One region of the Paenibacillus sp. W2I17 genome, then DNA from elsewhere that is predicted to be linked to it. Evidence: predicted binding sites of a transcription regulator. Region 1 holds the regulator's gene; each other region holds the start of a gene.
The links. Region 1 encodes Rex, which represses fermentation and respiration genes when NADH is low (regulators of the CRP and FNR family bind a similar motif). Its sites were predicted from a motif close to TTGTGAAATATTTCACAA; they were not measured.
Positions count from the first base shown of each region.

Region 2: QF041_RS22300 (cytochrome ubiquinol oxidase subunit I) is a predicted target of Rex. The motif match lies at 4,793-4,810, and genes of this name have one in related genera.
Region 3: pflB (formate C-acetyltransferase) is a predicted target of Rex. The motif match lies at 5,576-5,593, and genes of this name have one in related genera.

Region 1 is NZ_JAUSXM010000001.1:207,179-217,158, forward strand. Features, by position in the region: gene QF041_RS01060 (biotin--[acetyl-CoA-carboxylase] ligase) at 1-931, shown strand, start outside; gene panB (3-methyl-2-oxobutanoate hydroxymethyltransferase) at 1,276-2,154, shown strand; gene panC (pantoate--beta-alanine ligase) at 2,151-3,047, shown strand; gene panD (aspartate 1-decarboxylase) at 3,040-3,423, shown strand; gene QF041_RS01080 (tetratricopeptide repeat protein) at 3,517-4,164, shown strand; gene dinG (ATP-dependent DNA helicase DinG) at 4,306-7,167, shown strand; gene QF041_RS01090 (redox-sensing transcriptional repressor Rex) at 7,386-8,039, shown strand; gene QF041_RS01095 (amidohydrolase) at 8,026-9,333, shown strand; gene QF041_RS01100 (cell wall elongation regulator TseB-like domain-containing protein) at 9,373-9,903, shown strand.
Region 2 is NZ_JAUSXM010000001.1:4,962,701-4,972,680, reverse strand. Features, by position in the region: gene cydC (thiol reductant ABC exporter subunit CydC) at 1-333, opposite strand, end outside; gene cydD (thiol reductant ABC exporter subunit CydD) at 335-2,254, opposite strand; gene cydB (cytochrome d ubiquinol oxidase subunit II) at 2,256-3,311, opposite strand; gene QF041_RS22300 (cytochrome ubiquinol oxidase subunit I) at 3,256-4,671, opposite strand; gene QF041_RS22295 (tetratricopeptide repeat protein) at 5,055-6,347, shown strand; gene QF041_RS22290 (glycosyltransferase) at 6,344-7,339, shown strand; gene QF041_RS22285 (glycosyltransferase family 4 protein) at 7,341-8,882, shown strand; gene QF041_RS22280 (class I SAM-dependent methyltransferase) at 8,879-9,550, shown strand; gene QF041_RS22275 (hypothetical protein) at 9,788-9,980, opposite strand, start outside.
Region 3 is NZ_JAUSXM010000001.1:6,989,428-6,999,407, forward strand. Features, by position in the region: gene QF041_RS31145 (hypothetical protein) at 170-883, shown strand; gene QF041_RS31150 (Crp/Fnr family transcriptional regulator) at 970-1,686, opposite strand; gene adhE (bifunctional acetaldehyde-CoA/alcohol dehydrogenase) at 2,117-4,729, shown strand; gene pflB (formate C-acetyltransferase) at 5,676-7,934, shown strand; gene pflA (pyruvate formate-lyase-activating protein) at 8,024-8,776, shown strand; gene QF041_RS31170 (ABC transporter substrate-binding protein) at 8,998-9,980, shown strand, end outside.

The DNA.
Region 1 (9,980 bases):
ACGATTCGTATCGGGTGAAGAGATCAGCCGTAATCTGTCCATCAGTCGAACCGCTGTGTGGAAACATGTGAACAAGTTGCGAGACATGGGTTATGAGTTTGAAGCGGTATCCCGCAAAGGATACCGTCTGGTAACGAAGCCGGATAGCATTGACGCTACTGCCCTCCAATTGGCACTGGATACAACCGTATTTGGCCGTAAGGCTGTTTTGTTGACCTCGACCCTGTCTACGCAAGGGGATGTTCTCAAGCTAGCTGAGCAAGGGCAGGCAGAAGGTGCTGTGGTCATTGCGGAAGAACAAACAGGAGGAAGAGGACGTTTTGGTCGACAGTGGTTCTCTCCTCCGGGTAAAGGAATCTGGATGAGTGTCCTCTTACGCCCTGATCTACCACTTCAGCACACGCCGCAGTTAACTTTATTAACAGGAGTGGCTGTATGTCGTGCCGTTCGAGCTTGTTCAGGAGCTGATGCAGGCATCAAATGGCCAAATGATCTGTTGATTGATGGACGCAAGGTATGTGGCATATTGCTAGAATCTACAGTGGAAGATCATGAAGTCAGATACTGTATTGCTGGTATAGGCGTTGACGTGAATTTTGATCCCGAGGATTATCCGGAAGATCTTACAACTATAGCTACTTCACTCAAGATGGAGACGGGGCAATCCGTTGATCGCACAAAACTAACGGCTGCCATTTTGACGGAGCTTGAACAGTTGTATTTTTTGTATCAAAAAGAAGGATTTGGCGTGATCTCAGCTCTATGGGAGGCCCTGTCCGTATCGATGAATCGAGAGATTACAGTGACGAATCCTCATGGCGTCATTGAAGGGAAGGCAATTGGTCTTGACCCTTCTGGAGCACTTATCGTGGAGAAGCACGATGGAGAACATACACTAATCATCTCTGGTGAGATTTCCTGGAAATCATAAACAATTTGTCGAATTTTCACTGGTAAAATGAACATAAGACGTGAAGTTTGAGCAGAACTTTGGTATACTGTGTTCGTGAGGCGATATCGGCTAATGCAGACCGAATTGCACTCCCGTAACAGTAACCTTTGTTCTGCTTTGATGTGTTTTATACAAGCAGACCGCAGTGCAAGAATGAAATACGTTTAAGTGAGTTGTTGGATTCTGCTCTGAGCCGAAGAGGACCGAGACAGAAGGGACGATCGCAAGTGACTCTTTTTTGACTTTTCGGGACTTTTTAGTGGAAAACTAAAAGGTTTTTTTGTTGCGTTTATTTGAAAAGAAGAAAGGAGCCATGAGAGAAAATGGCGAACAAACAAGCGTTGAATATTGTGAAAATGAAAAAATATAAGCAGGATGGCGTGCCACTTACCATGATCACGGCTTACGATTATCCAACAGCACTCCTAGCAGAGGAAGCAGGTATCGATCTGATCCTGGTTGGCGATTCACTTGGCAATGTAGTACTGGGTTATAATTCGACGCTTCCGGTGACCATCGACGACATGGTGTACCACACACGTTCCGTAGTGCGCGGTGCTGAGAAGACGTTTATTGTGGCTGATATGCCTTTTATGACCTATCATGGCAGCGTGGATGAGACGCTTAAGGGTGTACGTCGACTGATGCAAGAGGGGCATGCCCATGCGGTTAAAATGGAAGGCGGAGTTGAGATAGCAGACACCGTCAGAGCAGTCGTGCAAGCAGGCGTGCCTGTTCTTGGACATATCGGACTGACACCTCAATCGGTTAATCAGATTGGTGGTTACCGCATTCAGGGCAAGGATGCAGCAGATGCGAAACGTCTGATGGACGAAGCCAAAGCCCTGGAAGCTGCAGGTGCGTTTGGCATTGTGCTTGAACTGGTTACGGAAGAAGTTGCACGGGCGATCTCGGAGGAACTGTCCATCCCTACCATCGGAATTGGAGCAGGACGAGGCTGTGATGGTCAGGTACTGGTATTCCACGATGTGGTTCAATACGCCTCTCCGTATACGCCCAAGCGATTTGTCAAAACCTATGGAGATGTGGGTACATTAATCAGAACGAGCATCGAAGCTTACGTGAAAGAAGTGAAAGATCGTTCGTTCCCGGCCGAAGAGCATGTATTCAATGCGGCGGATGGTGTTCTGGATCAACTGTACGGCGGACAAAGCAAGGAAAAGGTGGGGAGTAACTCATGAAAGTATTACGGACAATCGCAGAGTTAAGACAGGAACTAAGCTTGAAGCGTCAAGCGATTCGGTCCAGTGCGTCCGTTGTAGGTCTGGTACCAACAATGGGTTATCTTCATCAAGGTCATGCAAGCTTGATGCAGGCAGCCAGACAACAGAGCGATATCGTGGTATTAAGCATATTTGTTAATCCGATTCAATTTGGCCCTAATGAAGATTTTGACAGCTATCCGCGGGATGAAACCAGAGATGTGGAAACAGCACGCTCACAAGGAGTGGATATCGTATTTATTCCCTCTGTTGAAGAGATGTATCCACAGGCAACGCAAACGACGGTATCTGTCTCACAACTGACGGAGCGCCTATGTGGCGCTTCCCGTCCGGGGCATTTTGACGGGGTAACAACTGTAGTCTCCAAGCTCTTCAATATCGTACAGCCACAGCGTGCATTTTTTGGTATGAAAGACGCTCAGCAGGTTGCGGTCATTCAACAGATGGTGAATGATTTGAATATGCCCGTAGAAATTGTACCCTGTCCGATTGTTCGCGAAGAGGATGGCCTGGCCCTCAGTTCACGTAATGTCTATCTTAGCGCTGAACAGCGTACTCAGGCGTTGGTTCTGTCGAAGGCACTGCGCGCAGCTCAGGAAGCCGCAGATACAGGTGTAGCTATAAACGCCGCAGATATCCGTCGTATTCTGCGCGAGCAGATTGCAACCTCACCGCTTGCCGTTATCGACTACGCCGAGATTCAGGCTTTTCCAAGTCTGGAGCCGCTCACAGATCAGGAAGAAGTTCAAGGCCGTGACGATCTGCTCATTGCACTTGCGGTGAAATTCGGAAAAACAAGATTGATTGACAATATAAGGTTGCAAAAATCGGAGGTACTGTCCCATGTTTAGAACACTGATGAAATCCAAAATTCACCGGGCTACGGTAACGGAAGCCAACTTGAACTATGTGGGTAGCATTACCATAGATGAAGACTTGATGGAAACATCCGACTTGATGGAAAACGAAAAAGTGCAAATTGTGAACAACAACAATGGTGCACGTCTGGAAACTTATGTGATTCCAGGACCACGCGGAAGCGGGGTCATATGTCTTAACGGCGCAGCTGCACGTCTGGTGCAGCCTGGAGATAACGTCATTATCATTTCTTACGCCATGATGTCGCAAGAAGAGGCAAATACTCACAAACCAACCGTTGTATTTGTAGATGGACAGAATAAACCTGTACAAACGATGAAACAGGAAGTCCACGCAACAATTATGTAATCGACTGGTAAGGAGAATGAAATCGGCCCTTGAAGCAAAAAATGAGTACAGGTCACTGCACTAATCCATTTTTTCAAGGGTGGGGATGCATCGATGTTCCAGCATGTTTTCGCAGAAATGAACGACATGTTAGATGAAATTATCAAGAGCTATCCTTCCGCTGAAGGCCTGAACAAACAAGAATTGCTGCAAAAGTGGAACTTGCTTAAGCGGATGAGTGACGGAATGCTGGATGAATGGCTGATGTTTGAAGAAAAGATGAGCCAGGTAAGGGAGCGGGAAATGGATAAGCCTGCTTCCCTTGAACCGGAACAGGAAGCTGTTACCGCTCTGCCTGAACTCCATCTGGAATGTTTCAGTCGAGGTCAGGGTTATTTCAAATTACAGATGTATCCGCAGGCGATCATGCAGTTCTCCCGGGTTGTGACCGACCATCCGGAGAGTGCATTGACTCGTTTTTACCTGGCGCTCGCGTATCTGAATCTGGAACAAATGGCTGAAGCCGGGACACATTTGCAGCAGATCATGTACCTTAAGGGTTCACCTCGCTTAAAAGGGCTTGTATGTAACGCCCTGGGCTGTATTCAAGCCAAGCTTGCGAATCCCGAAGCTGCATGTTCACTCTTTGCACAGGCCCTTCAGTATGACCCGACATTGACCGAACCACTGTACAACATGGAAGCTTGCAGGTTGAACAGGGGAAAATTGCAATATGCTAATCAGCTGACGACCCTTCATTAAGCGGGAATTCGGCGACAAAAAACGGTGTTCCCTCCTTTGGCATAGCGGCGGGGACACCGCTTTTTTGTCAGTTAATTTTCAAATCCCCTTTTTTTTGCTATGCTGTAACATAGACTGGAATGGAAGGGACCGTACATTGCAATGAAATTTGCCGTATTGGATTTCGAAACAACCGGCACGCAGTCCGACGGTGAGATTATACAGGCCGGACTTGCCATCATAGATCATGACTACAGCATAACTCAAATATATAGTTCTTATGTGAACCCCGGTGTACCGATTCCCCCGTTTATTTCGGGGTTGACGGGTATTACCGATGAAGATGTAGCGGACGCTCCTTCACTCGAAGAGATGATGATGGAGATGGTTCCGCTGCTTAATGATGTGGTGCTTGTTGGACACAACGTCGCTTTTGATTTTCACTTTTTGCAGAATGCTCTTGACCGTTGCGGTTATTTGCCGTTCACTGGCCGCATTCTGGACACGATTGATTTTCTGAAGATTACATTCCCATCACTGGGTTCTTATCAACTCGGTTATGTGTCTTCCGAATTTGGATTTCAACATGATCGCCCTCACCAGGCAGACAGTGATGCACTGGCGACAGCCTATGTGCTGCTAAAGTGTCTGGATGAGTTAAAGGAATTACCGCTCATAACGATTCAGCGCCTCAGTGACCTGTTTGCACCAGAAGACAGTGACTTGGGTTGGTTCTTGGACGGAATGCGCAGTGAGAAGGAAGCAGAGCCGATTCAGGATCTGGACGGACATACCTATTATCGTCAGCTTGCTCTTAATGTAAGTGATTGGACCGATATTGGTGCACCACGCGATGAGCGGGAGGCTAACCCCCTTGATGGTGTAAGCTTCGAACAGTTTATGGACCAGGTTCGGGAGAACCTGAAGGATACACTAGATCATTACGAAGAGCGTGAAGCGCAGACTCAGATGTTCAGCAGTGTAAGGCAAGCCCTGGATGAAGAGAAACATCTCTTGATCGAAGCAGGAACAGGCACTGGTAAATCTCTGGGTTATCTGTTGCCTGCTATTTACGAAAGTGTGAAGCAGGAACAGAAAGTTATGGTTAGCACGCATACAATCAATCTGCAGGAGCAATTGAGAGAGCGGGACATTCCGATGCTTACCCAAGTGGTTCCATTCCCGTTTAAAGCTGCTGTCTTCAAAGGACGTGGACATTACCTGTGCCTGCGCAAATTTGAACACAAAATCAATAAACGTGAATTCGCCACACCTAAAGAGGATTATTTCACAGCAGCTCAGATGATTGTCTGGCTTACGCAGACCGAAACCGGAGATGATGAGGAACTTAACCTTAGCGGACGCGGAGGGGACTTCTGGGAGACGGTACAGAGCGAATCTGAGTCTTGTCTGGGAAGATCATGTCCATGGTTCCGCAAATGTTTCTACCATCGTGCCAAACATGAGGCAGGGTTGTCTGATATCGTAATCACCAATCACTCCAAATTATTTACGGATGTGAAAGCCGCGCATCAGCTGCTGCCAGCCTATGAGAGTCTTGTGATCGACGAGGCACATCATCTGGAGGATGTCGCTGGTAAACATCTTGGAATGCATATGAAATATTTCACCTTGGTTCATACACTGACCCGCCTATTTAAAGACAGTCGTAATGGTCAGCTGCCTATGCTTCGTTCGCAGTTATCCGGGCATGAAAATTCGGTGCAATGGGGCTCCATGGTGGATCAGATGTTCCCGCTCGCTCTTGAAGTTAAGGAGCTGTGGGATCGTATGAGCGATGCCTTGTTCGGTCTGTTGCCTGAACGAAGTGATGCTTCACCGGGAGAGACGGGGCAATTTTCACTGCGTCTGAAAGCATCTCAGAAACCTGCAAAATGGCAGGAGTTGCAGGATCTGGAGAACCAGATCTATGTGACTCTGGGCGATTTGGTTCGAAAAGGGGACAAATTGCTGCTTGAGGTGAAAGAGGATCAGGATGATTATCAATCGGATAGTTTGATCACGGACATTACAGGATTGCTGAAAGATCTGACCACATTGAAGGAGAATCTACGTTTCTTCATGCGTATGGATGATGCTAAAACGGTATACTGGATGGAAGCCAGCGGCCAGTTCCGCAGCAAATCTCTCCAGCTGTATGCCGTACCTGTAGATGTCAGTGCACAACTTAAGGATTTATTTTTTGATAAAAAGAAAAGTGTTGTGCTTACATCAGCTACGCTTTCAGTGGATAAGTCATTCCAGTTCATGATTGAGCAGCTTGGCTTACAGGAAGCCTCTGAGAATAATCGGCTGTTAACGTCGATGTTGCCATCACCTTTCAACTATCGCGATCAGGCACTTCTGGTGATTCCGCGTGATTTCCCAAGTGTGAAGGGAAGTGTGGGTGATGCGCACTTTGTTAATATGCTGGTGCAATCACTCGCAGAGACGGCAATTGCTACGCGTGGACGCATGATGGTTCTGTTTACTTCATACAAGATGCTGCGACAGGTCTATGATCCGCTGAAGGAGGCGCTATCTGGTAACGACATCTCGTTGCTTGGGCAAGGCGTTGACAGTGGAAGTCGTTCCAAATTGACTCGCAGGTTCCAAGATGCCAAAGCAACGGTACTTTTGGGCACAAGCAGCTTCTGGGAGGGTGTAGATATCCCGGGAGAGGCCCTAACCTGTCTCGCTATTGTTCGACTGCCTTTCCAGCCACCGAATCATCCGTTGGTGGAAGCCAAGAGTGAGCTGCTTCAGCAACAGAAGAAAAATCCGTTCATGAAACTGTCCGTGCCGCAAGCGGTCATTCGTTTCAAACAGGGATTTGGCCGGTTGGTGCGTACAGCGAAGGACAGAGGAATTGTCATTGTTTATGATACACGGGTGATTGAAGCGTACTATGGTAAATTCTTTTTATATTCATTACCTGGTCCCAAAATGGAACACATGCTCACGGAGCAGATGGTTCCACGAATTACCGATTGGTTGGAAAAACCTGCTAATGAACAAAAATAATGGTTGTTTTGTTCGTTATATCATTGCATGAAACTATTGTTTGGCGTTAAACTTTATTAGATATTCCCGTATCCGATTAAAGCAGTTGCACGCAAGAACTTATAACCTAAATTACAAGGAGCATTCTGTATAAAATGTCACGTTTATCTTTGAGTTTATACAGAATGCTCATCTTTTCATCTATTATTTTATCGTGGCCTTGGTAAGGGGGAGCAAGAATGAAATCGGATAAAATTTCGGAAGCGGTGGTACGACGTCTGCCTGTATACTTGCGTTATTTGAACGAGTTGCATCAGCGTGAGGTGGCTACTGTTTCTTCTCAAGAGCTTGGACAGAGGCTGGATCTGAATCCGGCCCAAATTCGTAAAGACCTGGCTTACTTCGGTGATTTTGGTCGTAAAGGGATCGGGTATGATGTATCCTATTTGATCGAGAAAATTCGTCACATTCTAAAAATCGATCAGCAAATTAATGTAGCTCTGGTAGGAGCGGGTAATCTCGGTCAAGCCTTGTCCAACTACAACGCATATCTGAAAGACAACATGAAGATTGTTGCTGTATTTGATGCATATGGACCGAAGATTGGTAGTCAAATCAACAGTTTGACGGTAAAACCAATGGATGAATTGACGGAAGCGGTTAAAACGGAAAACATCCGCATCGGTATTATTACGGTTCCGGATACGGAAGCCCAAAATGTAGCGGATCAGCTTATTGAATCCGGAATCGAAGCGATCCTTAATTTTGCACCAACCATTCTAAAAACACCGCCGCATATCCGCATTCACCATGCTGACTTTACAACGGATCTGCTTAGTTTGGCCTATTACTTGGAGACTGGAAAGGACGACGAGGAAGATGACAACAAATAGATGGGTAATTCACAACGGCAAATTTGCCGTTAATGAAGGCGGCACAACATGGAACGTGGTTCAAGGATACATGGTTGTTGAGGATGACAAGATTGTGCATATTGGTGAGACATTGCCGGATGGAGACAAAAATAGTACCAAAGTAGATGGAAAAGGACTGTTCTTCCTGCCGGGTCTGATCAATACGCATGGTCATGCAGCAATGTCGTTGCTCAGAGGGCACGGAGACGATCTTGCGTTGCAAGTATGGTTGCAGGAAAAAATGTGGCCGATGGAAGCGAAAATGACTTCAGAAGATGTATATTGGGGAACCTCGCTATCGGTGCTTGAAATGTTGAAAGGCGGAACTACAGCGTTCTTGGACATGTACGATCACATGGATCAAGTTGCCAAAGTTGTGGAGCAATCCGGCGTTAGAGCAGCACTGGCACGTGGTGTAATCGGACTGTGCTCGGAAGAAGAGCAACTGCGGAAGCTGGAGGAGTCGGCAGCGTTTGCACGTGAGTGGAATGGACAGGCAGATGGTCGCATTACAACCGTAATCTCGCCACATGCACCATATACATGCCCTCCTGACTACATAGAGAAGCTTGTGCAGGTCGCGAACGATCTGAACCTTCCTCTCCATACACATATGTCTGAAACGCTTCGTGAAGTGGAGCAGAACGTGGCTGATTATGGACTGCGTCCTGTGGCACATTTGGAGAAACTGGGCTTTTTCTCCCGTCCATCTCTGGTTGCACATGCGGTGCATCTTAATGACGAAGAAATTGAAATTTTGGCCCGTCATGATGTGGCTGTATCCCATAACCCGGGAAGTAACCTGAAACTCGCTTCCGGTGTTGCGCGGGTACCTGCGTTGCTGAAAGCAGGAGTTACCGTGTCACTCGGAACAGACGGACCGGCAAGCAACAACAACCTGGATATGTTCGAGGAAATGAGACTGGCTGCATTGATCCACAAAGGTGTATCTGGTGACCCGACGGCAGTACCAGCAGGCGAAGCGTTACTACTCGGAACGTCATATGGTGCCAAATCTATCTTCTTGAACAATACCGGAGCGCTTCAGGTCGGCATGAAGGCTGATTTTATCGCCCTTGACATTGAACAGGCACATTTCTATCCACATACAGACCTGATCTCACATACGATCTACTCGGCTTCTGCCAAAGATGTTGAGCACGTATGGGTGGATGGAAAACAAGTGGTGAAACATGGCGAATGTCTGACGCTGGATGAAGAACGCATTTTGCGTGAGTCTCAATTGGCATTTGATGGTCTGCTTGCTCGTTAATTGCAGGACAGAGCATCATAGGGAAAGGAAGTTCGGCTTTTGAAGAAAAAAAAGAAGTGGATATGGATTTCGCTGCTTGCACTAGTTCTGATTCTGTTTGGACTTCAGCGTTATTACGTCTATGTCACACAGGACCAACGTAAGGAAGAAGCGCTCGCCATACAAGCAGCACAGAAGCAACTGGGCATTACATCCTATGATGAATTGCGCAAGTACATCTGGGGAGACAAAGAAGGCTCTGACAACATCTACTGGACCCTGATCGGCAAAAATAAGGATAACCAGGATGTTATGGTCTGGGTTAAATTCGATGCAAACAATCAACCGGCTACGGGGGCAAACGCTGTACACAGTGAGCTGCTGCAGAATGGCATGTCCGAAGCGCAGATCCGCAATCGCTTCAGTTCTGAAGTTCCTGCCGGCGAGATTAAACGAATCATGCCCGGAGTTGTGAATGGAATATATGTGTGGCAAGTGTATTATAAAGACGGTACGCATAACCACTATCGCTTTTATCGTTTTAGCAACGGAGAACAGGTGGACCTGGTCTATACACTCCCGAACAGCTAGAACAAATAGAGCGACATAACTAGAGAATTAAAGAAATGAAAGAACCGGCAGACGGATATCCGACTGAACCGGTTCTT
Region 2 (9,980 bases), 4.8 Mb from region 1:
ATACAGCTTCACCCGTTGATCGGCCAACACCCGCAATACGGCATCATGTCCTGCCAATCGCTCGATATATCGAAACACGGCGCGGAATATCCCAAATGCACGTACCCCAACAATAGGTACATACACCATCAAAATATTTTCAGGACGCAGCGCAGACTTGGAGATCAGAAATCCGGAGGTGAACAACAGCAGTACCGCACACAAGGCAGCGCATGTACCTAGCGCAATGACTGCAATGAATCTCCACCGGTACTGTGCCACATACGGAGCAATCCAGCTATTTTTTTCTTTTCCGTTACGGACGGTCTCCATATGCTCATATCCGGACTTCATTTTATATCGCCTCCATCTGGGCCTGAATCATCTGATAATATACACCTTGTCGTGCCAGTAATTCCTGATGTGTTCCCGTCTCTGCCACCGTGCCGCCATCCATGACAATGATCTGATCCATATGTGGCATCCAGTGCAGACGATGGGTAGCCAAAAATACAAGTTTGCCTTCAAACAGTGGCAGCATCGTCTGTTTCAGTTCATACTCTGTTTCCACATCCAGATGAGCTGTCGGTTCATCAAGCAACAGGATGTTTCGTTTACTAAGCAAAGCTCTTGCCAGAGCCACCCGTTGCTCCTGCCCACCACTGAGCTGTCTGCCACCAGCCCCAATGAGCTCATGCAGCCCACCGGATAATGAAGACAGTAGCTTGGTTAATCCAGCTGCGCTAATGGCCTTGGTCACTTCCGCATCCGAAGCCTCCGGCATATAGAAACGAACGTTATCGGCCAGGCTTCCACTGAAAATATACGGATGCTGCGGGATAGCTGCCATCTGTCTTCGCCAGGATTCAAGCATATCCTGTGTCACAGGCTGTCCGTTGGCTAATACTTGGCCTGAAGTAGGAAGCTGAAATCCAGCCAATACGTCAATCAACGTGGACTTGCCTGCTCCGCTGGCGCCAATAATACCGATTTTGCCAAGACCTGTGATCTGAAATGTGACATCCTTTAGCGAATAAGGACCTTCATCATCGTGTCGTACCTGTACATCCGTTAGAGCCAATCTACTATTCTCATTCCAAGAGAACACTGAGGAAGAGGAAGAAACAAGCTCAGGAGTAGTAGAAACAGGATCAGGAGCAAGATGCCCCGCAGCCGTTTTATCATTCAACACGACGCGTATGGCTGAAGTAGTAGCTTTCTTTTTACCCGAAGATAATGATGATGTAGATCCAACAGATCCAACTTCGTCCTCTAACGTAACCGGATGTGCAACAACATTTGCATAGGCTTCTTTCTGTTTCTGTTCGGCGACTTTCCCCCGTTCAATCACCTGATTAATGGCCGCTCCGGCTTCCTTACCGTCCAATGTGGCATGATAATCAGCGCCGAGCATACGTACAGGCAGGAAATATTCCGGTGCCAGAATCAGTACTGTCAGCGCAGGGCCAAGCAGCATATGCCCTTCCGTCAGACGTAATCCCAGACCAACTGCTACGGAAGCAACGGACAGCATGGTGAAGAAATCGAGTGCAAACGAAGAAAGAAAAGCCATGCGCAGGGTAGACATCGTTGCCTTCCGATACCGCTGACTGACCCGCAGAATGGACCCTTCGTGTGTTTTGCTCTGTCCCAATGTTTTCAGCGTCTCCAGCCCACGCAGGGTATCAACAAAATGGTTGGCGAGTGCTTTGTAGGATCTGAATTGTCCGTCTATCTTGCGCTGCGCAGCGAGGCCAATCAGAATCATGAACACGATCAGGATTGGGAGTGTCAGCATCAGAATAACCCCGGACATCAGATCCAGCTTGAACACATACAGCAGAATGACGATGGGTGTGAATGCTATGCCCAGCATGCGAGGAATGAATAGTTCGAGATACGTCTTGTATTGGGCTGTTCCCTCACGTGCCAGTGTAACCAGATGTCCTGTGCCCTCCGTCTTGGCATAACGCGGTCCAAGTCTGAACCACTGCTCCACCATCTGTCTGCGCAGATCAGTCCCTGTCTTCTCCGCATATCGTGAAGTCACGAGTTGTAACCAGAAGGATAGGGCGTAGCGGGCGGCAAAAGCAGCCAGGAACAGCAGCAGTACCGGGTACTGCTCCGTTACGGATGAACCTTCAAACAATGCCGTGATGGCCTGTGCCAGCCATTTGGCTTGCATAATGATCGTCATCGCCTGTAGCAACACCAGCGCTGATGCCAGCGCAAGTACAGGCCGGATGCCCGGCAGCTTCAGCAGCCCCCGTCCCATATCAGTACTCCAGGTGGTGCTGCTCGTTCAGACGTTTGCGGAAGATATAATAACTCCAGATCTGATAGCCAAGAACAAACGGCAGCAATGTGCAAGCTACAATGGTCATTACTTTCAATGAATACGCACCCGATGCGGCATTGTATACAGTCAGGTCATACGCCGCCCCAAAGGAACTCACCATCACTCTTGGGAAAAGTCCGATAAAGACCGAGGCAAAGGCAATTGCAATAACTGCTCCAGTCATACCAAAAGCCCAGCCTTCACGCTTCTGACGAACAAAGTATGCCGCAAGTGCAAGCGAAACTGCACCAAGTACAACCATGATCCAGAGAGCCCAGCCGCGTACGGCGAACACATCCGTCATGAAATACGTCATTAACGCGTAAACAGCGAGTAGTGCAGCCAGCGGCAGCATCAATTTTTGCGCTGTCTTCAAGGCACGCTCTCTGAGATCACCTACTGTCCGTAGTGAGGCAAACAGCAATCCATGCACCAGACATAACAGGGTTACGCTCAAGCCGCCAATCACGGTGTACGGATTAACAATATCGAGGAATCCTGCACGCAATTGCATCTCCCCATCAATGGGCAGACCTTTCATCAACGTGGCAAAGACCACTCCGAACAGGAAAGGCAAGAGCGCGCTGGAGACAACAATGATGATGTCCCATGTTTTGCGCCAGCGCTGCTGTTTCATTTTACTGCGGAATTCGAAAGCAACTCCACGGCCAATCAAGGCGAGTAACACCACCACAAGTGGCAGGTAAAAACCACTGAACAACGTGGCATACCAGTGCGGGAAGGCAGCAAACATTGCTCCCCCCGCCGTAATCAGCCATACTTCATTACCATCCCAGAACGGACCGATCGAGTTGATCAGAGTCCGACGTTCACGGTCTGTTTTGGCGATAATGCCTGTAGACATCCCCACACCAAAATCAAAACCTTCCAAAAAGAAGAAACCAACAAACAATACGGCAATCAGCAAAAACCACAACTCACTTAGTGACAACGGAATAACCTCCATCCACGCCGAACGGATCGGCCGATTCATCGTGATCTTCTGGGTTCTCGACCGCAAACGGTCCTGCTTTGATCTCACGTACGAACAGGTATACCATCACGATTCCGAGAACCGTATACGCAGCGGTAAAAGCGATGGTCGAGAACAGGATCATTCCTGCGGATACGTTCGGCGAGACCCCGGCTTCGGTTGTCATATAGCCAAATACTGTCCATGGCTGTCTTCCTACCTCGGTCATAATCCAACCTGACGTATTGGCGATAAACGGCAAAGATATGGCGAACACCATCAGACGCATAAACCACTTTCCAGCGACCTCCAGCTTCTTACGCATGGCTAGGAACGTACCGTATAGCGCCAGTGCAATCATTAAACCACCCGCTGCGATCATGATGCGGAAACTCCAGAATGTTGTCCGTACCGGCGGGATATAGTCCCCCGGTCCATACATCTGTTCATACTCAGCTTGAAGCTCCTTCATGCCTTTGACACTACCGGAGAACTTGCTGTAGGACAGATAACTGAGCAATCCAGGGATTTTGATCTCACCCGTACTCTCCTGTTTATCCGGATCAATAAAAGCGACCACCGTCCATGGTGCCGGATCTTCTGTCGTTGTCCATGTGCCCTCACTGGCTGCCATCTTCATCGGCTGTGTCTCCACCAGATATTGCGCCTGGAAGTGCCCGGAGAAAGCGACGCCAAATGAGGAAACAAGAGCGATAATGATCGCGATATTAAACGATTTGCGGAAGATCTCCACATCCTGCTTTTTCATCAATTTGTAGGCACTGATCCCGGTTACAACGAAGGCCCCTGTCATCAATGCCCCAAAGATTGTATGTGGGAACTCAACGAGAAGCTGACCATTTGTGATGAGTGCAAAAAAATCATTCATCTCGGCTCGGCCATTGTTAATCTCAAACCCAACAGGATGTTGCATAAACGAATTGGCTGCCAGAATCCACAGCGCGGACAGGAATGTGCCGACAAACACCAGCCAGATGCAGGCTAGATGCACTTTTTTGGACAAACGATCCCATCCGAATATCCACAATCCAATAAATGTAGACTCCATAAAAAACGCCAGTAGCGCTTCAATAGCCAGTGGCGCACCGAACACATCTCCGACAAATCGGGAGTACTCGGACCAGTTCATGCCAAACTGGAACTCTTGCAGAATACCTGTGACAACCCCGACGGCAAAGTTAATCAGGAACAGCTTGCCCCAGAACTTGGCCATCGTTTTGTAAATCTCCTTACCCTTAACAACGTACAACGTCTCCATGATTGCAACCAACAGTACAAGACCGATGGATAGCGGGACAAAAAAGAAATGGAAAATCGTTGTAAGTGCATATTGGATACGCGATAACATAATCGGATCCATACCGTTACCCCTTCTTTCTGTTCACTTCGCAGTATGCGTATTTGGCATTGAAGCTGCACCTTCGCTGTCTGTCCGCCAAATACGTTGATGAACGTATTGTGCCAGATTACCTATTTTATACATGTGAGAATTATCACAATCTTCGTCTCTAGCGCAAAAAAAAGTGATCCTGGTCACATAAAAGATAAAATTCAGCCTATTATCACAGCTTGCCAACTGCATCTATTCATGGAAGATACTCATGTTTGGGACGGAATGCCCATATGTTAGTCTCAGGCATATCATGCGAAGTACCGTGAGGGCTTTACATATGAAGTGAAAGCATGAAGTACATGCAGAGTGAATGACGCACCATATTACAGTCAAGGTGAGGTGAACTATTTATGGAAAAACCTGCACCACTACCAGGTGAAGACTCCGAAGTCAGCCTGGATAAGGCCAGTACAACACAGCCCCCTGTCCGGTATGTTCTCTTCCCTCGCAAAGGAGGCTGGTCATCCTTTCCCTATCCCGATATTGCTGCACTGCTGTCGATCGAGGGAGAGGTCTACTATGTCAGCAGCCTGACGCAAACAGAAGATGTACCTCCGGTCATTACCGTCATCTCCCTCCCTGAAGCCGAGCAGCTATTGCTGGAACCTCGCACCGTAGCCGTAGTCGCCCATCCCTACTGGCTAATGGCTACAGCTTCGCTGGAGCCTGAGCTATGTATTGCCCTGCTCCCTGAGCCTGCTGGAAACGAAGCAGAATCTCCGTTATGGGAGAGCAGTATTTCCAAACTCGTCGGCATCGCCGATCTGGTCGGCACATCCTCCGAAACACGTTATATGAAGCTGTTATTCCAAGGCGTACGTGCCATCTGGCTGGGCGGCGAAGACCCTGCACCTGCGGGGACGATGCAAAAGGATGATCTCGAAGTCCCCCTCCGGGACTACGAACTGCTCTTCCTGCATGCGCTGCGGCAGATCCTGTCAGGCACTCCAGATAGCGTCACACTGCTTCAATGCAGTGTACGTGCCGACTTCTACCAACAGCTCCGTGCCAAAGCAGGTGCACATGAGACGATATCCTTTTTGCTGGCAGCCTATGAGTACTTGCTTGAAGATCCTCGGGCTATCAATTCACTTCAAGAGGCATTCTCCCATGCGGTCTTGAATGGTCGCAGTGACTGTGTAGTCTCACACTATAGATTCCTGTCTGCCATTCATGCCCGGACCGGCAAGTTGGAGGACGCCCTGCTGGTGTATGGAATCAGTGCAGCCGACGAACAGGAACGGCATCATTATGAACAGCTCTGTCGCTGGCTTGAGGCAGGAGAAGATCAACTTGTACGAGCGGAACTACTGCGTATGAATGATGATTACGGAAACGCCCTGCGTATCCTGGACGAACTTGGCGGAGAAACGGCGAGACATTGGAAATTCCGCATTTACCAGGAGACTGGACGTGTGGAAGAAGCACTGGCTCTGGTGCATGCAGTCGATATTCAGGATGATGCCAGTCGCCGGGATTACCAGCAATTATCCGGCAGTGCGCTGGCACTGCGAGGGGAACGACACGGGGCAGTCCGACATTTCCTTGAGACAGCACTGGAGGATGAAGATGCGCTAGCCCGGATTGTCGAGCTGGAGCTGTTGGATCATGCTGTACAGCAATTGCTTGGGGAGGTGCCATGATGCTGGACCCGAAGAAGCGTAGACAACAGTTGAATGGGCCAATGGTGCACAGGGATATCCGAACCGAAACCACTTTCACGCCAACGGAAACAGTGGATAGGACACATATAAACTTATTGGAAAATGGCGATCACACGCCGGATCATGCACAACCATCACATGACTCCCGAAGCCAAGTGCATCTCTGGACTGACGCACATGGTCAATTCGAACAGGACACTACTTCCATAGAGGAGGAAACGAGCGTATTCAAAGAGCCCTTCTCCATTCGTCGGGTTCGCAAAAGCAAAGGCAACAAGCTGACAGCTATGCTCCAGGTTCGCAATGAACGTGGCCGATACCTTGAAGAAGTATTGCATGATCTGAGTGAGTTCGTAGATGAGATCGTGATTGTGGACGATGCCAGCACAGACGGAACCCCGGACATATGCAAAGCCTATCCAAAGGTGGTCCGTCTGGAGGTATTGGAGAAACCGCTGTTCGCCGAGGAATGGCGGCTTCGCAACACCTTATGGCAAGCGGCGGCGGGAACATGTCCCGACTGGTTGCTCTCAGTTGATGCGGATGAGCTGTACAGCACAGAGGCCAAGAAAGCCATACGTACTCTGATTAATCAGGAGTATGCGGACTGGTTTGCATTTCGATTCTACGATATGTGGGGTGGCCGGACCCACTACCGGGAAGATGATCTCTGGTGTCTGCACAAACGGCATACCGCTTCACTTGTACGGTATATGCCTGGATATCCTTATTTTTATCCACAACAGAATCATCATGTTCCCCGCCTCCCCTTGTCCTGCACCGTGTTGCCTGGAGTCAGCACGGAACTGAAGGTTCAGCATCTCGGCTGGGCAGGCAGTCTGGAGGACCGGGTTCGTAAATATTTGCGCTACAAACGTATTGATCCGAGCGGTGAGTGGGGCAATCTTGCACATTACGAGTCTATTCTCGATCCGGAACCTCGGCTGATCCCCTGGAAGGAGGGACCGTGAGATGGGCGTGGTGAGTATTCTGACGCATAGTTTCACCGACGGGTACAACCGGGAATTCGGTCGTGTATTTGGGGGTGGACTGGAACGCTACATTCTGGATCTGTGCAGTGTCATCCGTGGACTCGGGCATATTCCCGAAGTTCATCAGCTCTCTTATTTTGAAGCATTCCAGACTCGGACGGAGCAGATTGACGTATTTGGTTATTCGTACGACATGGATAATGTACCGGAAGCCTTTGACCGGATGGCAGCAGCAGCGCGCGGCCCAGTGATTTATGCCAGCTGTCTGTGGCAACCCATCACCTACAAACCCGGCAGTCTTGGCATCTGTCACGGCATTAACTGGGATCGTCCCGGACTGCCACTGGAGACCAAACAACAAGTCGCGGAACATATTCAACTGGCTCTGGATGGACTCGTGTGCATTGTATCCGTGGATTCCCATTTCCAGACCTTTTGCCGGGCTGCGTGCACCTATACCGATCCAAGGCAGGTTGTCCTGATTCCCAATGCGGTGGATACGTCCTATTTCACACCTGCCCCACCAACGCGAACCTTTGAGCAAGAACAGGAAGACGAATGGCTTGTCGCATGGAAGAATGATCTGGCAAGTCATGAAGAAAATGTTGGTGCTGTTATATCAGGAGTGCAAGCTGTAGAAGGCAAGGATGGAACGAGTGGTGCTGGAGCGAACAGTGGTAAGGCTAACAGAGATGGAGGTGGGGATACAGATAGCGATCCAGAACGAGAGGGGAAAGGAACGGTAGATTTCCATTTGAATTTATCGAAACTGGAAGAAGTCGAGGCAGATGGCGAAACGTATAGGTTTGCTCATAACCACCGGAATTCAACGGATTGGGCTAAGGAGATTCTAGTAGAAGCAGATGCTGAGTATCAGGTTAAAGGTCCGATTCAGGGACAGGTTGAAAAGAAAACTGTGGATGCCCTTGTGTCCTCTCCCCACCCAATTCGCATTATCTATCCGCGCCGCATCAGCATGGAGCGGGGTATTATTCCAATGATGTTGGCGGCGGATAAACTACTTGGAGCCTTTCCGGATCTGGAGATTGAATTTGCCGGGGAACTGGTCGAAGGCAGTACGGTCGGGAGAGTCTTTCGTTACTGGCATCGTACTCATCCACATGCGGAACGAATTAACCAGCGCACGTATGATTTCCGGGATATTCGGGAGGCCTACCATCAGGCAGATATCGCTGTGATTCCAACTGTGTTCTCGGAAGGCACCTCCTATGCCTGTCTGGAAGCGATGAGCTGTGGACTTCCGGTAATTGCCTCCAATGTTGGCGGATTGAATGATCTGATTCAGGATGGTTTTAATGGGCTACTGGTACCTCCTGGCGAGCAGGAACTAACCGCCGCACTGGTACGTCTTGTACAGGATCGGGCCGAGCGAGAACGACTGGGAATCTATGCGCGCGAGACCGCACTGTCCTATGATCTTGCCAGGTGGCGGAGCCGTTGGAGCACGGTGTTGGAATCTTTTTTGGCAGAGACAGGATTGAAGGAGGGAATTCGGGGATGATGGATATGCCCAAGGCAACGGAATTCATGGAATCAAGATACATTCGGCAAAGTGATCCTAAAACGGACACATTGGTCTTCCCGCTGCATCCGGCATGGTGGAGCCGTCCCTACGAATATGAATGGGCCCGGCGGTTTGCACGTCCAGATGATGTCGTCCTTGATGCAGCCTGCGGCATCTCCCATCCGTTCAAATTCTGGCTTGCAGAACACTGCCGCGAGGTTCACGCTTGTGACTGGGATGAACGTATTTTGTCTGAAGAGGCGATAAGACTGGATATTGTTTCTGATTTTGGAGAGCAAGCCGCTCAGGATCTGCCGGAATCAACTCTCGTCCGATTGCACCGTGCACAGGCTAATCTGGCCCAGCTTCCGTACGAGTCGGGTAAGTTTGATCGGGTGTTCTGTATCTCTGTACTGGAGCATCTGGATACAGGCACGATGCTGCGAGCGTTTCGTGAATTCGCTCGGGTGCTGAAACCAAACGGACAGTTAATCGCTACCTTCGATGTGCCCGAGATGCGGCCTGATCTGCTGGAGACAATCATGGCTGTCACCGGATTAACCATTGAAGATAAGCTGAATGTGAAAGAGCCAGACGATGCCATCTGGTCTGACATGTACGGCACGCCGATCCGCTGTTTTCGAGCGGTGATATGCAAAGGTTGAGACGAATTGGGTTACGTTGAGTTAAGTGCAGAGTGGAAAATTGAGGGCTTGAGGGCTCGACCCATTAGCAACGGAACAATACACGGTTCGGGCAATGCTCCGATTACCGGTAGCTCCGTTGCTTTTGCAATTTCAATCGGAGACCAATTGAGAAACAGTTCGGGATTAAAGGGATTGGGGGTTGGGGACTAGAGACTAGAGACTAGCAATCAGAGATTAGTGATTAGTGATTAAAGATTAAAGATTACACTGGTTGGTGTATTCATCAGCAAAGGCTGCGCCGGGTGCTGTCAGGCGCAGCAGGGTTTGCAGGCCCGGCGGGATTGTCGTCGCCGGGCGACCTGTGGCGGTAGGTTGCCGCTGGGCCGATTCGGCCCATTCACCCGCCAGGTTCTGCCGCCCGGCGAGCAGCGCGAGCGTGCCGCAGGCG
Region 3 (9,980 bases), 6.8 Mb from region 1:
AATTAGATTGGGGAGCCTGTGTGCAGGCTCTCTTTCTTGTACAAGCCCTATTTGGAGGGGACAGCATTTAAAAGTAACGGCTTTGACACTTTTTTTTGCCGAAGGTTGTGCCATAATAGAGGTTATGGACAACAGGGTGAATGATTTTACGCAGGGTGGTGTTACCTACATGATGAAGAAAATCCCCGGTTACATAGGTGTATGTTTGCTCCTACTGGCGATCTTGGCTGGTTGTAGTGAGACACAGCCTTCTGAGCAGCCAATTGTCAAAGAAACAGAAACAGCGAATACAATCACAGTGGCTGTAGATGGCAGTACGTTTTTGCCTGATGCGACAAAGTCCATTAAGCGAGATTTTAGTGAGGGTTTGACACTCAAAAAAGCATTACTCAATAGCGGACTGGTTGATTTTACGGCAGATGGCAAACGGATTCAATCCGTCGGTGAAGTTTCTCTGGATTCTTCGCTTAGCTGGGCTGTCAAATTGAATGGCAAGGATATTGAACAGGAAGATTGGGACATGGAACTTCATGCCAAAGATGAAGTGATCATTTACGTGAAAGCCGCTGACAGTGGGGGGGATGGCGTTGCATATCAGACAACGTTACTCAAGGTTAGCGGTGGAAACATTATGCCAACCCTTAATCGTCAATATGCCGGCGTCTACGTTCAAGAGTGCACAGTTCGTGATGTGTTGAAGTCCAGCGGCATTGTAAGAATGTCGGAGAATAACAAATTTGTCGTTTCGGTCGAGAATGTCACGCCTCGTATGAATGAGCGGTGGGTCATTATGGTGAATGACAAAGAATTAATGGAAAATGGTCTGGACATGAAATTGAATCCACGTGATGCGGTTAAGCTTGAATTAACCAATGCATCCTAAGTATACCAAGAAGCCCAATCTCTTTTTAGAGAACTGGGCTTTTTTCATTAAATATATAAACAAGATCCGATCAGCATAGTCAAATATTAAATACGACAGATCTCGTTCGGGCAAAGCTCACAGTGACAGATTCCTTGCAGCATCTTCAGATCTTTGATGACAATCATGCCATTGTCATATTCAATCCCATCTTTCTTACGCAGGTCGCTTAACATGCGGTTTACACTTTCACGAGTGGCTCCAATCATATTGGACAGGTCCGTGTGGGTAATTTTTTTGTGAATAATGACATGCTCTCCATGAGGCTCACCATACGAATTCGACAACCGAATGAGGGTGGAGCAAAGTGCACCCGGTTTGCCATATAACATGAGATCCCGGAATTTGGTCTGTGTCAACCGGTGGTGGATGCCCATCCATTTCATAAAATCGATCGCGAAGTCACAATGCTGGCAGATTAACATTTCCAGGTCTTTATGTTCCAGTACACCGATCTCACTGTCCTCCAATACTTCCGCTGAGAAGCTGTGTTTAGAGCCAAAGAAGGGATCAGCCTGCCCAATCATATCACCGGATTGATACATGTACATGATCAGTTCCTTGCCTTCATCCGTGGATTTGGTGATCTGGGCACGGCCCCGTTTCATATAATAAAGTTTGTCAGAGATGTCGCCTTCCCAGTACAGATGTGTACCTTCCGGATAGGTTCTATCTTTCATGGTAACCAGCAGATGGTTGAAATTTGCTTCCGAGAAACAGTTAGTATTACCGCGCTTTTCCAGTACAGTTGTTAGTTCTCTCATAAGTCTATCTCCCCTTTATGTCCATCGGACGACCTTCTGTAGTAAGCAGTAGCCTCCGAGGTTCGCCGCAAACCGTTGCCGTCCTGATCAGGGTCATCTCGGCCGGGAGGAAGGACGGTACAAATTGCGGTGGTTCAATTTTTAAGTTCAGTATATACCTAATCTTACCGTTTGAGGGGGAAGGAAAGGGGGCAAAAATGACGAAATTTCAAACATTGTGATAAAATTCACTTTTAATGGAGAGGATGAATTTTACAGCCCTATATTTTAAATAGGAAGTGAAAATGGTCGTATGAAGGACACTACAAAACTTAAATTAAATTTGTTATACTTTGTGAAAAAAATCACATAATTAAGTTTATTGTCATGTTACGATGTGAATGTAAACGAGAGAGACAAACTAATACGAACCTTTAGGAGGATGAGGGAGATGGCTGTAAAGAACGAAGTCGCCCCAGCAAAAGAACCGACAGCAGGTCAGTATATTCAAACGTTAATCGACAAAGCGAATAAAGCACACGCCGCATTCATGAAGATGGACCAAAAGCAGATTGACCGGATTGTGCAAGCGATGGCACTTGCGGGTCTGGATAAACACATGATGCTCGCCAAGATGGCCGTAGAAGAAACAGGCCGCGGAGTGTATGAGGATAAAATCACCAAAAATATATTTGCAACAGAATATGTGTACCACAGCATCAAGTATGACAAAACCGTAGGTGTGATTGAAGATAACGAGTATGAGAGCTTCCAGAAAATTGCGGAGCCGGTCGGTATTATTATGGGGATTACCCCGGTTACGAATCCAACATCAACAACGATGTTTAAAGCACTGATCTCCATTAAGACGCGTAACCCAATCATCTTTGGTTTCCACCCATCTGCACAGAATTGTAGCCGGGAAGCTGCCAAAATCCTGCTGGAAGCGGCTGTGAAACATGGTGCACCAGCGGATTGTATTCAGTGGATTGATGATCCTTCCATGGATCGTACAAACGAACTGATGAATCACAATGATGTGGCTCTCATTCTGGCAACAGGCGGATCAGGCATGGTACGTGCAGCGTACAGCTGTGGTAAACCTGCACTGGGCGTAGGACCGGGTAACGTACCTTGCTTTATCGAGAAAAGCGCAGATATCAATCAGGCAGTGACGGATTTGATCCTGTCCAAATCTTTCGATAACGGCATGATCTGTGCTTCTGAACAAGCGGTCATCATTGAAGAACCGATCTTTGATCAAGTGAAGAAAAAAATGATTGCAAATGGCTGTTACTTTGTTAACAAAGATGAAGCAGCAAAATTGACAGCAGGTGCGATTAATGCCGAGAAATGTGCGGTGAACCCGGCGATTGTTGGTCAATCTGCGGTGAGTATTGCGAAGTTGTGCGGTATTGAAGTTCCGGCAGGCACCAAAATTCTCGTGGCCGAGATTGAAGGGGTAGGTACCAAATTCCCATTGTCGGCTGAGAAATTAAGCCCGGTACTGGCTTGTTACAAAGTTAAAACGGCAGCAGAGGGAATTGAACGTGCAGCAGAAGTGGTTGCTTTTGGCGGCATGGGTCACTCCTCGGTTATCCACTCCACAAATGAAGAAGTGATTGGCAAATTCGCAGATCGTCTGCAAACCGGACGGATTATTGTGAACTCGCCATCCACACACGGTGCCATCGGTGATATCTACAACACAAACATGCCGTCATTGACACTGGGATGCGGATCATACGGACGTAACTCGACTTCTTCCAACGTAACCGCTGTGAACTTAATCAATGTGAAAAGGGTGGCTCGCCGTACCGTGAATATGCAATGGTTCAAAGTGCCGAACAAAGTCTACTTCGAAAAAGGCGCAACGCAGTATCTTGCCAAAATGCCTGACATCACACGTGTTGCGATTATTACGGATGCCATGATGGTTAAGCTTGGATATGTTGAAAAGGTAGAACACTATCTGCGTCAACGCCAAATGCCGGTAGCAATCGAAGTATTCTCCGATGTTGAGCCAGATCCATCCACAACAACGGTAGATCGTGGAACCGAAATGATGCGCCGCTTCCAACCAGACTGCATTATCGCACTTGGCGGTGGATCACCGATGGATGCTGCCAAAGCCATGTGGTTGTTCTATGAATATCCGGACACGGACTTCAACGATCTGAAACAGAAATTCATGGATATCCGCAAACGGATCTACAAATATCCACGTCTCGGCGTAAAAGCGAAATTTGTAGCGATCCCAACCACATCGGGTACAGGTTCTGAAGTGACATCGTTCGCGGTTATCACAGATAAAAATCAAGGTAACACCAAATATCCATTGGCCGACTATGAGCTGACTCCAGACGTAGCGATTGTCGATCCGGAGTTTGTATACTCCCTACCTAGAACAGCCGTTGCCGATACAGGTATGGACGTACTGACTCATGCGATTGAAGCTTATGTATCTGTTATGGCAAATGATTACACGGATGGACTTGCGATTAAAGCAATCCAACTGGTATTCCAATACCTGGAGCAATCTGCGCTGCAAGGCGACAAACTGGCACGTGAGAAAATGCATAATGCTTCCACGATTGCAGGTATGGCGTTTGCCAACGCATTCCTGGGCATTAACCACAGCTTGGCGCACAAATGGGGCGGTCAGTATCACACCGCACACGGACGCACCAATGCAATCCTGATGCCGCACGTTATTCGCTACAACGCGAAAAAACCGACCAAATTTGCATCGTTCCCGAAATATTCGCACTTTGTAGCGGATGAGCGGTATGCCGAAATCGCCCGCATACTGGGATTGCCTGCTCGTACGACAGAAGAAGGCGTTACCAGTCTCATCAATGCCATCCGTAACCTGAACAAAATCTTGGGCATTGAAGAATCGTTCCAGGAAATCGGATTTGATGCCAAAGACTTTGAAGCACATGTAGATTATCTGGCAGACCGTGCCTTCGAAGACCAATGTACAACCGCCAATCCGAAGTTGCCGCTGGTAACTGAACTGGCTGATGTATACCGCAACGCTTTCTACGGAAAGTTTGAATAATAAATCTAGAACGAAGCGTGCCTTACGGCAAGAAGATCAGGGTTCCCCGAGAGGGGAGCCCCGATTGCCGTCTTTCACACAATAACGAGAGGGCAGAAAAACAGAAGAGCGAAGCACCTGTTTTTCAGGATTTACTTTAAGATTTGGTTTGCTCCGAGCATAGAGGAGCAATGGTTCTTAAAGAGGTTACACGGAATCCGTGATGTGGCTGTTTGGGCCAGATGTTCACACAATAACGAAGAGGGCAGAAAAACAGAAGAGCGAAGCACCTGTTTTTCAGGATTCAATCTAAGATTTGATTTGCTCCGAGCATAGAGGAGCAAAGGGTTCTAGAGAGGTTACACGGAATCCGTGACGTGGCTGTTTGAGCCAGGTGGTCACACAATAACGAAGAGGGCAGAAAAACAGAAGAGCGAAGCACCTGTTTTTCAGGGTTTATTTTAAGATTTGGTTTGCTGCTCCGAGGATAGAGGAGCAACGGGTTCTAGAAAGGTTACACGGAATCCGTGATGTGACCGTTTGAGCCAGATGTTCACACAATAACGGAGAGGGCAGAAAAAACTGAAGAAGCGGAGCGTTCGCCTTTATCCCCGGATTTTACCCTTTGAAATATAAAATTGAAAAAATCCGGGGATAACAGCGATCGGAAGTTGTTCTGCCCGCGCAGTGGCTAAGTGTGAAACTAAATAGGGTTTAATGGGACACAGCGCAGGTGGAGTGAGTTAGTTCACTGGCTTTGTGACAAAAATCACAGATGATGAAAGCCCCAAGTCGTATACTGAAAATGTAAGAAAAACATTCATCCCGCGGTTCCGGTTCCCAAGTAGAGAGAACATGTTCCGGTTTATGTGAAACAATTCACATTAATCGCGGCTCTGGGCACACAATGCTACGAATGAAGCAAGATGTTATGTGTCCAGAAATCCAAATTAGTGGAGGGATTACGATGTCGGTGATTGAAAAAGATGTCAAACAACAAACAGGCTGGAGAAACTTTACCAAAGGAACATGGACCAAATCCGTAGATGTGAATGATTTTCTGGCACACAACTTGTCTCCGTATTACGGTGACGAAGCATTTCTCGCAGGTGCAACCCAGAATACCAAAGAATTGTGGGAGATCGTATCTGATCTGACCAAAAAAGAACGGGATAATGGCGGTGTCCTTGACGTTGATGTGAACACACCAGCGACTATTGTTTCTCACCAACCAGGTTATCTGGATCAATCCAAAGAGCAGATCGTCGGTGTTCAGACCGATGCTCCGTTCAAACGTTCCATTCAACCAACAGGCGGAATCCGGATGATGATTGATGCATGTGAAGCATACGGCTTCGAATTGCCTCAAGGCGTCATTGATATATTTACAAACATTCGCAAAACACATAACCAAGGTGTATTCGATGCTTATACCTCCGACATGCGTGCAGCGCGTAAAGCAGGGATTATTACCGGTCTGCCAGATGCTTATGGCCGTGGTCGGATCATTGGTGACTATCGTCGTGTAGCTTTGTACGGGGTAGACTTCCTGATTCGTAACAAAAAAGGTGAACTGAATGCACTCGAAGTTGATGTCATTGATGAAGATGTCATTCGTCTGCGGGAAGAATTGTCTGAGCAGATTCGTGCATTGCAGGAATTGAAACAATTGGGCGATATGCACGGGTTCGATATTTCCTTGCCAGCGACAACAGCAAAAGAAGCATTCCAATGGTTGTACTTCGGTTATCTCGCTGCGATCAAAGAACAGAACGGTGCTGCGATGTCTCTGGGACGTGTATCTTCTTTCCTGGATATCTACATTGAACGTGACCTACAAGAAGGCATTCTGTCTGAAGAACAGGCTCAGGAATTGGTTGACCATTTTGTAATGAAACTGCGGATTGTCAAATTCCTGCGCACACCGGATTACAACGAACTGTTCAGTGGAGATCCAACATGGGTGACTGAGTCCATCGGTGGTATGTCTGTGAATGGCGAAACACGCGTAACCAAAAACAGCTTCCGTTTCCTGCATACGTTGCACAACTTGGGTCCTGCACCAGAACCGAACCTGACTGTACTATGGTCCACGAAACTTCCGGAAGCTTTCAAAGATTATTGCAGTAAAGTATCCATTGAAACTAGCTCAATCCAGTATGAGAATGATGATCTGATGCGTCCAATCTACGGTGACGATTACGGTATTGCATGCTGTGTTTCGGCTATGAAGATCGGGAAACAAATGCAATTCTTCGGCGCTCGTGCCAACCTGGCAAAAGCCCTCCTGTATGCGATCAACGGTGGTCGTGACGAGAAATCCGGAGCACAAGTTGGACCTGAGTATCCTGCCATCACTAGCGAAGTACTGGATTACAATGAGGTTATGAAACGCTTCAAACCAATGATGGAGTGGCTGGCGAAACTGTATATGAACACCCTCAACGTCATTCACTACATGCACGATAAATACAGCTATGAGCGTATCGAAATGGCATTACATGACCGTGACATTGTACGTACGATGGCGTGCGGTATCGCTGGTCTGTCGGTTACAGCAGATTCACTGAGTGCGATCAAATATGCCAAAGTTAAACCAATTCGTAACGAACAAGGCATCGCTGTTGATTTTGAAATCGAAGGAGACTTCCCTTGTTACGGTAACAATGAAGACAGCGTAGACAGCATTGCTGTTGAACTGGTGGAGAACTTCATGGGTATGATTCGCAAACACAAAGCTTACCGTAATGCAGTTCCAACACAATCCGTTCTGACGATCACTTCCAACGTGGTATATGGTAAGAAAACAGGAACTACACCGGATGGTCGTAAAGCAGGTGAGCCATTTGCTCCAGGCGCGAACCCAATGCATGGTCGTGACAAAAAAGGTGCACTGGCATCCCTTGGCTCTGTAGCCAAATTGCCTTATGAACACAGTCTTGATGGTATTTCCAATACCTTCTCCATCGTGCCAAAAGCATTGGGTAAAGAGGAGACTACACGTAAATCCAATCTGACTGCGATGATGGACGGTTACTTCGGTCAAAACGCTCATCACCTGAACGTTAACGTATTTGATCGTCAACAATTGATTGATGCGATGGATCACCCGGAAAACTATCCGCAACTGACTGTACGGGTATCCGGATATGCCGTTAACTTCATTAAACTGACTCGTGAACAACAGCTGGATGTCATCAACCGTACGTTCCATGGCTCGATGTAAGTAATTTGCAAGTAGAAGACCGCTAGAGCAAGGCATTCCAAATCATATTAAACGCACAGCGGATGCGGATACAGAAAGGAAGAGGCAGCATGGTTAACGGACATATTCATTCACTCGAAACTTTCGGGACGGTTGACGGCCCAGGCATCCGCTTTGTGCTTTTTATGCAAGGATGTCTACTCAAATGTCAATATTGCCACAACCCTGATACATGGGCGCTGGATGGCGGAAAAGAAATGACGTTAGAGGAGGTACTGGCTGAAATTGAGCCGTATCTATCCTATTACCGCAGCTCTGGAGGCGGACTCACGATATCTGGCGGAGAACCAACGTTACAGGCTCATTTTGTAGCCGAAATCTTCAAGGAAGTGAAGCGGCGTTGGGGATTGCATACGACGCTGGACAGCAACGGGTTTAACGAACCGGAGCGGATTCACGATCTGTTGGATAACACAGACCTGGTTCTGCTAGACCTCAAGCATATTGATGATGAGAAACATATCAAGCTGACAGGCAAATCCAACGAGAGAACGTTGAAAACGGCCAAGTGGTTATCGGAGCAAGGTCGGAAAATGTGGATACGCCACGTGTATGTGCCTGGCATTCATAACGAGGAAGAGGATCTGCTTAACCTCGGACGGTTTATTGGAACATTAAATGGTGTCGAGAAGTTCGAAATTCTTCCATACCATCAGATGGGGATCTACAAATGGGAGGCGCTCGGCAAAGTATATCCACTGGATGGAGTTCCTTCACCAACTGAAGAAGAAGTGGAGCGGGCGTATCGCCTGATCGAACAAGGTCGCCAGGAAACGGCTGGCGTGGCTTGTTCAGGTAAGTAATCTGACCTTTATATAATAAAAACAATCAACCAAGCAGTCCTTGCGAACATGTTTCGCAGGGGCTGTTTTTTTGCTGTTATCCATTGGAAATGCAAGATTATGGGTCCAGTGAAGGATTTTATCCCTCCATTGATGAATTGTCATCCTTACGATGTAAGCTCCGGCTTTTTATAATCAGAGTGTAAAGCCAAATGCTCAATATCTTGAGGAGGGTCAACCAGATGAAAAAAAGAATGACATTACTGCTTTCATTATTGCTTATCACTTCATGGACTTTGGCGGGATGTGCAAGCTCAAGTAACGAGCCGCAGCAAGGCGCAGGCAATACACCTGTGGAGGAAACAAGTAAGGAACCGGTTGAAATGCTTCTCCGCCACACGCAGGTGGGAGCCGACAAACAGAAAAGACTGGCCATTCTGCAGGATGTTGTGGACAAAGTTGAGGGAGAGGTACCCAATCTGACCTTTACGCTGGATGGTGTCGAATCCGATGTGAATCGTAAGGAAAAGCTTCGCGGAGAGATGGCGGCAGGCAACCCGCCGGATATATTTGAACTGTTCGGTAGCCCGGATTCCAAAGTTTATGCCAAGGAAGGTATGCTGCTTGATCTGACCCCAATCCTGCAAGAGCTGGGCATTCAGGACCAGTTTACATCCCTTGAACCGTTTACGTATGAAGGCAAAGTATATGGACTGCCGATTGGCGGTTCGGGCGAAGGTTTTTTCTATAATAAAGAGTACTTCGAACAAAAAGGATGGAAAGCCCCAACCACCATGGCTGAACTGGACAATATACTGGCCGAGATCAAGGCTGATGGTAAAGTGCCGCTTGCTTCCGCATCTAAGGCGGGCTGGGTACCGCTTATGTTAACCAACCACCTGTGGTCCCGGTATGCCGGACCGGAGATTACCGCAAAGTTTGCAACAGGTGAAGCGAAGTGGACCGATCCGGGTGTTGTGCAAGGTTTTGCCAAACATAAGGAATGGGTGGATAAGGGTTATTTCAAAAAAGGTGAGCTGGGCTTTGAGTATGCCGAATATACCACGCAATTTACGAGCGGAGAAGCGGTGTTGATGTATGACGGAACGTGGAAATCCTCTGTATTCAAAGAAGGTCAGAGCGGTGAATCGCTCATTGGCAAGGTTGGATTCTTCAATATGCCTCCGGTAGAGAACGGAGCAGGAGATCAGACGTCTTTGATGCG